One region of the Clostridium chromiireducens genome, then DNA from elsewhere that is predicted to be linked to it. Evidence: riboswitches for the same ligand, from Rfam matches in the RefSeq annotation. Region 1 holds a riboswitch; each other region holds the start of a gene.
The links. Region 1 has a riboswitch for S-adenosylmethionine ahead of D2A34_RS08940 (vitamin B12 dependent-methionine synthase activation domain-containing protein). Riboswitches for the same ligand answer to the same signal wherever they lie in the genome.
Positions count from the first base shown of each region.

Region 2: it holds a riboswitch for S-adenosylmethionine, as region 1 does, so the genes downstream of both, D2A34_RS23610 (methionine ABC transporter ATP-binding protein) here and D2A34_RS08940 (vitamin B12 dependent-methionine synthase activation domain-containing protein) in region 1, are expected to answer to the same signal.
Region 3: it holds a riboswitch for S-adenosylmethionine, as region 1 does, so the genes downstream of both, D2A34_RS11665 (pyridoxal phosphate-dependent aminotransferase) here and D2A34_RS08940 (vitamin B12 dependent-methionine synthase activation domain-containing protein) in region 1, are expected to answer to the same signal.

Region 1 covers NZ_QXDJ01000002.1:786,096-789,531, forward strand. The annotation lists gene D2A34_RS08930 (DUF1646 family protein) at 1-51, shown strand, start outside; gene D2A34_RS08935 (MraY family glycosyltransferase) at 220-1,173, shown strand; SAM riboswitch class I at 1,302-1,412, shown strand; gene D2A34_RS08940 (vitamin B12 dependent-methionine synthase activation domain-containing protein) at 1,511-2,194, shown strand; gene D2A34_RS08945 (homocysteine S-methyltransferase family protein) at 2,184-3,436, shown strand, end outside.
Region 2 covers NZ_QXDJ01000008.1:62,319-65,754, reverse strand. The annotation lists gene D2A34_RS23620 (MetQ/NlpA family ABC transporter substrate-binding protein) at 1-98, opposite strand, end outside; gene D2A34_RS23615 (methionine ABC transporter permease) at 110-748, opposite strand; gene D2A34_RS23610 (methionine ABC transporter ATP-binding protein) at 748-1,716, opposite strand; SAM riboswitch class I at 1,867-1,981, opposite strand; gene D2A34_RS23605 (bifunctional metallophosphatase/5'-nucleotidase) at 2,193-3,436, opposite strand, start outside.
Region 3 covers NZ_QXDJ01000003.1:83,275-86,710, forward strand. The annotation lists gene D2A34_RS11655 (SIMPL domain-containing protein) at 1-321, shown strand, start outside; gene D2A34_RS11660 (copper homeostasis protein CutC) at 535-1,143, shown strand; SAM riboswitch class I at 1,824-1,935, shown strand; gene D2A34_RS11665 (pyridoxal phosphate-dependent aminotransferase) at 2,118-3,275, shown strand; gene D2A34_RS11670 (MetQ/NlpA family ABC transporter substrate-binding protein) at 3,389-3,436, shown strand, end outside.

The sequences.
Region 1 (3,436 bases):
TTAGGATTTTTCATTATGATAATTTACTTTGTAATTTTATTTGTCAGATAGATACATAAATGAATAATAGAGGTTAAATATTTTAAGAGATGGCAGCAACATTAATAATTTTGTAATTGATATAACATATCATTAATAGTATAATCTAATAGGAAGTAAGCCATTATGGAATACTTGGGGATAATTTACTTCTAAAGACTTAACTAAGGAGTAGGAAAGATGGATTATATATTAGCGATGGTAGTTTCGCTTTCAATTGCACTGATTATCATGCCATTTCTTATGAAACTAGCTAACAAATTACATTTTACAGATAAACCAAATAAAAGAAAGCAACATAAAGCTCCAACACCATTGTGTGGAGGGATAGCTTTATATATTGGTTTTTTTATATCATATTTTATATTTTATAAAGATGATGATATGAAAAAACAATTAGCAATTTTTGTTGCAGCAACAATGATAGTATTAATTGGACTAATAGACGATTGGTATAAGTCAAAAGGAAAAGAATTTGCCATATTTCCAAGGTTGGTTATCCAATTGTTATCAGCGATACTTGTATTTAAAGCAGGAATTTTTTTTAGAGGGTTTACAAATCCTTTTACAAATTCTTATATAGAATTGAATTCAACAATACAATTTATACTTACAATAACATGGATATTTGGAGTTACCACTGTAATCAATTGGTCTGATGGAATGGATGGATTAGCAGGAGGTTTGTCATTAATTTCTGCGATAACATTTTTTCTAGCAGCACTTATACTTGATCAAGGTAAATCAGCATTATTATCTATAATATTGGGTGGAACAATTTTAGGATTTCTATACTACAATAAGTTTCCAGCAAAAGTATTCATGGGTGATTCAGGAGCAAATTTTTTAGGATTTATTCTAAGTATTACTGCGTTAGACGGTGCGTTTAAACAAGCTACAGTTATGAGTTTATTTATACCAATATTAGCTTTGGCTGTTCCAATATTTGATAATTTATTTGTTATATTTAAAAGATTTTCGGAAGGTAAACCGGTGTATCAGGCAGATAGAAGTCAAATACATTTTAGGTTGGAAGAAAAAGGTTTTACAACTGTACAAGTTATAAATTATATCATGCTCATAAGTTTAACTTTTAGTATATTTTCTATAATTCTTTTGTTAGTAAAACAATAAACCATGTAAGAAATAAAACAAATTATATATTGATCAAAATTAGAGCACTTGTTTATATTTTAATTTAGACTATGAAAAATAAAATCTTTACAAACTATATTTTATAATATATAATCACTAAATATAAGAACTTATCAAGAGTGGTGGAGGGACTGGCCCTGTGAAACCCAGCAACCGGTTTATTTTTTTGAAGTATACTTGGTGCTAAATCCAGCAGTGTAAGAACTGAAAGATAAGGTGTTTTAGGAAGTTTTAAGCCTAGAGGAATGCCTTTAGGCTTTTTTTTATAACTTTATGTAAGTACATATTTATATTTTAGCAATAAGGTGGTGAACAAATGGGGGCTTATGAACTACAGATAAACAGAGATGAAGTGCTAAGGTACCTGGGGTATAAAGGGCAAGATATAGATGAAAAGATGATTTCAATAATTGATGAATGCAGAGAAGAGATTAAAAAAATTATAAATCCTAGAGTTGTCTATAATTATAAAGATATACATCAGAATGATGAAGGTGTAGAGGTTATAACTACAAATTTAGTCTTAAAAGGCAAGGATATAAAAGAACATTTAAGCAATTCTAAGGTATGTGTATTAATGGCAGTAACCTTAGGAAATGAAGTAGAGAAAAAGACAAGATTATATGAAAAGATTGATCTAACGAGAGCGCTTATATTAGATGCTTGTGCTACTACTGCGGTAGAAGAAGTTTGTGACATAGTTGAGAATGATGTTAAAGAAAAAGCCGCATTGGAAGGTATGGATATAACTTTTAGGTATAGTCCAGGTTATGGTGATTTACCCTTAGATGTTCAAAATAGTTTTTTAAGAGCTTTGGATGCACAGAAAAAGATTGGACTTACTGTATCAGAAAATAATTTATTATTTCCTAGGAAATCTGTTACAGCTATAATAGGAATAGTAGAGAATGGAATAAAAAAGAAAAAAAAGAGCTGTGAAGAATGTAATAATTATCAAAATTGCAGTTTTAGAAGAGAGGGCGAAAATTGTGGGGCTTAAGGAATATATAAAAGATAATATATTAATATTTGATGGAGCAATGGGGACTATGCTTCAGAAAAAGGGATTAAAACTAGGTGAAAATCCTGAACTATTAAATATAAAAGAACCAGATATAATAGAAGAAATTCATAGGGAATATATAGAAAGTGGTGCAAATGTAATTACAACTAATACTTTTGGTGCTAATGAACTTAAGTTGAAGCTTTGTAATCTTGAAGTAGAGGTGGCTGTAGATGCTGCAGTAAAGATTGCACGAAAAGCAAAAGGAGATAGTAATACCTACATTGCTTTAGATATTGGACCAATTGGAGAACTTTTGGAACCAATGGGGACTTTGAGTTTTGATAGAGCATATGAAATTTTCAAACGTCAAGTGGTTCAAGGTGCTAAATCGGGTGTTGATATAGTTCTAATTGAGACGATGACCGATTTATATGAGCTTAAGGCTGCAATACTTGCAGCAAAAGAAAACTCAGACTTACCTGTATTTTGTACAATGACCTTTGAAGAGAATTTAAGAACATTTACAGGATGTTCTCCAGAAGCCATGGTACTTGTACTAGAAGGATTAGGGGTAGATGCACTAGGAGTAAACTGCTCATTAGGGCCAAAGCAATTGAAACCTGTTATAGAGGAAATATGTAATTTGGCACATATTCCAGTTATGGTTCAGCCTAATGCAGGACTTCCAACGCTATCAATAGGAAATGAAACTAAATATGATGTTACAAAAGAAGAATTTGCAGACACATTATGCAGCTTTATTGACTCGGGGGTCAGAGTTATTGGAGGATGTTGTGGAACAACTCCAGATTATATAAAGGAATTGAACTTAAGAGTAAAAGACAAAAAACTTACAGCTGTAGAAAGAAGTTATTATTCAGCAGTATGTACGCCTTCAAAAGTTGTGAGAATAGATCGTGTTAGAATAATAGGTGAACGAATTAATCCAACTGGTAAAAAGATATTTAAAGAGGCACTAAAAAATGGAGATTTTGATTATATATTAAACCAAGCTGTTTCTCAAATTGAGGCGGGGGCACATATTTTAGATGTAAATGTTGGATTACCTGAAATTGATGAACCTACTATGATGCATAGGGTTATAAAAGAAATTCAAGGAATAATGGATACACCACTTCAAATAGATTCTTCAGATCATAAAGCTATAGAAACGGGACTTAGATATTATAATGGGAAGCCTATCTTAAATTCTGTAAATGGTGAAGATGAAGTCTT
Region 2 (3,436 bases), on a different contig from region 1:
GAATCTTTACTTCCTGAAGTAGCTGTGCCCCCACATCCTACTAATCCAAATGCTACTACTCCTGCTAAAACTACTGATAAAATTGATTTCTTTTTCATATTTTTTCCCCCTATTTTGATAATTTATTGTAAAAATAATTTCCTAGAACTTGTAGTCCTTGTACTACTATAATTAAAACAATACATGTTACTACCATATAATCTGTTTGGAATCTTTGGTATCCATAACTTATAGCTACTTGACCAAGACCTCCTCCTCCAATGGTTCCTGCCATAGCAGAATATCCAACAATACTTATTATTGTAAGCGTGATCCCTGATGCTATTGAAGGAATGGCCTCTTTAAGCATAACCTTAAATATAATCTGAGTATTTGATGCTCCAAAAGATTTTGCCGCTTCAATTATTCCCTTATCAACTTCTCTTAATGATGATTCTATAATTCTTGCTACAAAAGGAGCTGCTGCAATTGTAAGTGGAACTATCGCCGCTTCTGTACCTATAGATTTACCAGCAATGAATCTAGTTAAAGGTATAATTGCTACCATCAATATAATAACCGGAAAACTTCTTAATACATTAATAATTAAATCTAGAATAGTATAAATAACTTTATTTGGTTTTAATCCATCCTTCGCAGTAACTGTTAATATTATTGCAGGTATAAATCCTAAAATAAGTGAACCAATAGTTGACGCAAAAACCATTTCTAATGTCTCTATTAAAGCTTTTACTATTACCTCATTCATTATTCAATCACCTCCAATAAAATATCTTTATTTTCAAGATATTTTATAACCTTATCTTTATCTTCCTCTTTAATATTTATTACAAGCCCACCTAATATTTCACTTCTAAATTTTTCAAGTTTTCCCCAAACTATAGAAAAATCTATTTCTAAATCCCTAGCCATTTTTGTAATAAGAGCATTTTCAGAAGAATCACTTGGGAAGAACAACTTAATATTAACTCCATCTTCTGGCAATATTCCATTTTCATCTTCTTCACCTAAGAATTTTCTTAAAGATTTTCCTGGTTTTAAGAACAGGTCCTCTGATTTTCCTTCAGCCTCTATCTTTCCTCCATCAATTAACGCAACCTTTTCGCATACTTCTTTTATTACTTCCATTTGATGAGTAACTATTACTATTGTTATTCCCAATTCTTTATTAATTTTAGAAAGTAACGCTAAAATATCTTTTGTAATTTTAGGATCTAATGCTGACGTTGCTTCATCACAAAGCAATACTTTAGGATCTAGTGCTAATGCTCTTGCTATTGCTACTCTTTGCTTCTGACCACCACTAAGTTCTGATGGTTTGCTTAATTTTTTATCTTTTAATCCAACTAAATCTAATAATCTTAGTACTTTGTTTTGAATTTCATTTTTACTATATCCCCACACTTCAAGTGGAAGTGCTACATTATCAAAAACATTCTTTCTTTGCATAAGGTTGAAATTTTGAAAAATCATCCCCAAATCTTTTCTAAATTCTCTAAGGCTAGTCCCTGCTAATGAAGAAACCTCTTTCCCCATTACTTTTACTGATCCTCCATCATAAGTTTCAAGTCCATTTATGCATCTAAGTAATGTCGATTTTCCTGCCCCACTATGTCCTATTATTCCATAAATTTCGCCCTCTTTAATACTTATTGATACGTCTTTTATAACTTGTGTTTCCCCAAAATTCTTGACTACATTTCTAATTTCTATCAAAACACATTTTCCTCCTTTGACTTTGTTTTGTTAGTTTCCGGATAACTAAGGTAGTAATTTAAGTAACTTTTCAGATTATTTAATTAATACCTCAAAACAAAAGCGCCAGAGAATAAATCTCTAGCGCATAAAACACCATTCAAATTTATCCTCTCATCTATCAGCTAATGCTGCTGGAATTAGCACCATATAAATATCGACTTTTATACAATATTTAGGTTGCCGGGTTTCTCAGGGCCAGTCCCTCCACCACTCTTGATAAGATATCAGATTATTTAATTTAGTTACTGAAATGATTATATAAATTTTTTTTTCATTTGTCAATCTCTAAATAATAACCATTGAATCCATTTAATCCAAAGTATTATGCTCGGATTACTATCATTATATATAGTAGATTAACATATTGCAAGAACTTTTTAATATTTACATATAAATTTTAAAATAATATTATAGTTTTATTATCAATAAGATAATTAAGCTGCTTTTTTCTGAGTAGAACCATTTGTTGTAATATTCCAGTTATTTGAGCATTGTGGAGATATTTGTCCATGTTCTTTAATATAATTTGTCATCAAGCTTCTCACTTGACCGTCATCTCCAAGAACTTTACCCGAATCATAATTTACAATACTTGCATCAGTATTACTCAATCCAGCTGCTTTCATAAAACCGCCGCCACCATTATATCTATAATTGTTTATGGCAACAGTAAATTCATCACTATCTTTTACTGCCACATCATTTACTTTTAAATTTTTTATTCTATTTCCAGAAATTACTCTTCCAGTTGTTTTATCCACTATACATGAAGGCTCTGTTAAATCTATATCATAGGTTGCTCCATATAGTTGATCTAAATTATAATCTGGAATGTTTAATGCCGAGTCCTTAGCAACTACATGATTACTGCTATTAGTTTGAGCATAATATCTAACAGAATACTCCATCCAATCTTTAAGCTGCTTACCATTCATCTTTATACCATATAAGAAATTCTCAAATGTATAAACCGCCATCATATCTTTTATTGTAATATCGCCTTTTGGTATGAATGCTGATGAACTTAAAGGTGCAGCAATTGAAAGCTTAGTTCCAGCAGATTCTTTTTGAACCTTATTAATTAGCTCCATAATTGCTGTAGGCTGATTTGTTTGTCCTTGCCCAGTGAACTCTCCACTTGAAGTTCCTATTTTTGTATCTACATACTTCAAAGTTGCATCTTGATATGGTTTAATTAGAGTTACTATCTCAGAATCCTCTCCTATATTCTTATCAATAACAACATTCTTAGTTGAAATCCCTGAAAGTTTTCCATTTGAATCAATATTCATTTCAAATTGAGCAATCCCTGTTGCTCCTTTTGTTGATTCCACTATTGGCACGACTTTTCCTTCTGGATTTTTCTTAGTTAAGTCATTGACTTTTAGATGAGTATGACCTGCAACAATTGCATCAATTCCGCTTACTTGCGTTGCAATTTCGTTAATCTGATTTTCTGGCAAAACATCTGCTTCTGTTTCTTCCCCACTATGAGCTGAAACTACAACAATATCTGCCCCTTTAGCCTTAACCTCTTTAACCCATTTTTTTGCTTCATCTACAAGATCATTAAACTCAAGCCCTTCATAGTGCGATTTGTCTTCCCAACTTGGTACACATTTATTTTCTAAACCTATTACTGCAAGCTTAACTTCTTTACCATTTACATTGAAGCTTT
Region 3 (3,436 bases), on a different contig from region 1:
GGTCAAATAATTGATACAGCTGTAAGTAATGGTGCTAATTCTGTGAATGGTATTATTTTTACAATTTCAGATGAAACAGCACAATATTATGAGGCTTTAAGGAGAGCAGTTGAAGATGCTCAAAATAAGGCTAGAGTTATTGCAAATGAACTTAATGTAAATCTAGATATAATACCGATAGAGATAAATGAACAGAACGAGGAGGAAATAATGCCTGCAGTAATGACTCTTAAAAGCTCAAATGCTTCTACACCAATTGAGGCTGGAGAAAATATAATAAATGCGGATATAGAAGCTATATTTGTATATTCAAAATATTAAAAAACTAAAACACAAAATGAAAGTCAGATTATTTTATATAATTTTATCTGGCTTTTGCTTTTTAAAAATTATATGATTATATAAAGTAAAAGATAAAAATTAAATTGTTTAGGTTTAAAACGCTAAATATAACAATAAAAATCAACCTAAACATAGTCAAGGTACTTAAATTAAAGTTGAAGTTGTAATTTAAAAATACTGGAGGTAATAATTATGGCTATATTTGAAGCTTGTGTTGGAAATTATGAAGAAGCGATTTCGGCTGCAAAAAGAGGAGCAGATAGAATTGAACTTTGTGATAACTTGATGGAAGGGGGAACGACACCAAGCTATGGTACAATTAGGAAAACATTAGAAAAATTAGATATTCCTATAATGGTGATTATAAGGCCACGAGGAGGCAATTTTACATATATAAAAGACGAGATAGAAATAATGAAATATGATATACAAATGTGTAAGGATCTTGGAGTACATGGAGTTGTAATTGGAGCAATTAAAGAATCAAAAATAGATAAGGATATTATAAAAGAGTTGATTAGCCTAGCAAAACCACTAAGTATAACTTTTCATATGGCATTTGATGAAATAGAGGATAAGTATACTGCTATTGATGAATTAGTAGATCTTAAAATAGATAGAATACTTACAAAAGGTGGTGCTGAAGATGCTATATCTGGAAAGGATACTATAATAGAATTGATTAATTATGCCAATGGAAGAATCTCAATAATGCCTGGCAAGGGTGTTAATACAGATAATAGAGATTTTCTTCTTGCATATACAGGAGCAACTGAAATACACGGGAGTAAGATAATTTAAGCAGCTTAAACGTAATGTTTTGTATATAAGAAAACCAATGCTTAATAACTAAGCATTGGCATAGAATGTCTTATATATTATCCAAAATAGCGGTACTCTAATTTTGATCCCTATCCTTCGATAGGTGGGTGCCCTCACAGATGTTTAAATCGCCTTCAATGCCGTGCAAGGACTCATAAGAAAGTACATTGTCTCATCTAAATAATTGAGCTCCCGTAGTTTAAGTGTAGGTTCAAAATAAGAGCTTAACGAATATTTCAGAATTAATAAATCCATACATGGTGGTTAAACTGCACAAATAATAAACACATGTACAGATTTAAGCTAGTCCAAACCAAGATGTTACAAGGTATTACTAACTTATAATTTGGCAGGAAAATTATTAGAAAAGTATATATTTTTCAGCCGTGAAGTTATGATAACATATTTAAAATTTCTATGCAATAGATATGCCTATGGGAATTTAAACCTTAAGAATAAATTACTAGAACTCTCTAATTTGAAAACTCTACGAAGTGCTGAAAAATATTTGAATGACAAATATCTAGTGTAGAAGAGCATATATCTATTTTTGCTTGATGAGAACATTAGAAAATTAATATTAGTAAATAAAAATAAAGTATTGACAATGCAAAAAAACCAATGTATACTACACCTATAGGAAATAAGGAAAAACAAATAACTTATCAAGAGTGGTGGAGGGACTGGCCCTGTGAAACCCAGCAACCGATTTAATAAAATTTTTATGAAGATTCGGTGCTAATTCCTGCAGCTTTAGCTGATAGATAAGAGGGAGAATTTTTATGCAATGACGCACTAGAGTTTGATCTCTAGTGCTTTTATTTTTTAAAGTAAGTTTTTATAATTCTTTATTTTATTATTAAATGTAAGATAAAGAATTATTCTTTAATAATATATATGAGTATTTTGATAAGAATTATTTAGATACTAAGTTAAATTAGGGGGTTAAAGACATGCCGAAATTAAGTAACAGATTAGACTGGTTTTCTGAATCTGTAATTAGAAAAATGACAAGAATAGCAAATAAATATGGATCAATAAATCTTTCTCAAGGGTTCCCAGATTTTGATCCTCCAAAGGCAATACTTGAAGGATTAAAGGAAGTTGCAAATAAAGGACCTCATCAATATTCAGTAACTTGGGGTGCTCAAAACTTTAGAGAAAAACTTGCTTTAAAGCAAGAGAAGTTTATGGGAATTCATATTAATCCAGATGAGAACGTCCTTGTGACATGTGGAAGTACAGAAGCAATGATGTGTGCAATGATGAGTGTTTGTAATCCAGGAGACAAGGTGATAGTATTTTCACCATTTTATGAAAACTATACTGCGGATACTATTTTATCAGGAGCTGAGCCTATATATGTTGAATTAAAACCGCCAGCTTTTAATTTTGATAAAGAAGAACTAAGAAGTGCATTTAAGCAGAATCCAAAGGCGCTAATTCTTTGTAATCCATCAAATCCTACAGGGAAGGTTTTTACTAAAGAAGAGCTATTATATATAGGAAGTCTGGCAAAAGAGTATGATACTTTTGTTATTACCGATGAGGTTTATGAGCACATAATATTTAAACCTTACAAACATACTTATTTAGCGGCACTTGAAGGTATGTTTGAAAGAACAATTTCTTGCAGTTCATTGTCAAAGACTTATTCAATAACAGGATGGAGGCTTGGATACATAATTGCAAGTAAAGAAGTAATAGAGAATTGTAAAAAGGTACATGATTTTTTAACAGTAGGAGCTGCATCACCACTTCAAGAAGCAGCCATTAAAGGTTTAGAATTTAGAGATGAGTATTATGAAGAACTAAATAATACTTATGAGAAAAAAAGAAAGTTATTCTTAGATGGGTTAGATGAAATAGGGCTTAAGTATTATGAACCTCAAGGAGCCTATTATGTTATGGTCGATATATCTGAATTTGGATATGACGATGATTATAAATTTTGTGAATGGTTAGCACAAGAAATAGGAGTAGCAGCAGTACCAGGATCAAGCTTTTTTAGAGGAAATGTAAGTAATTATATAAGATTCCATTTTGCAAAGAAAGAAGAAACATTAAAAGAAGCACTTAAGAGACTTGAGAAATTGAAAGAGTATAGATAGTGAAAAATATGTAATTTTAATTAATTAATATAGTATTTAAACCAATGATAAATTCTAACAAAAATTACATTGGAAATTTAATATAATATCAGCAAAATATAGGGGGAATAAAAATGAAAATTATTAAAAAACTAGCGGCATTAATAGTATTAGGAACAATA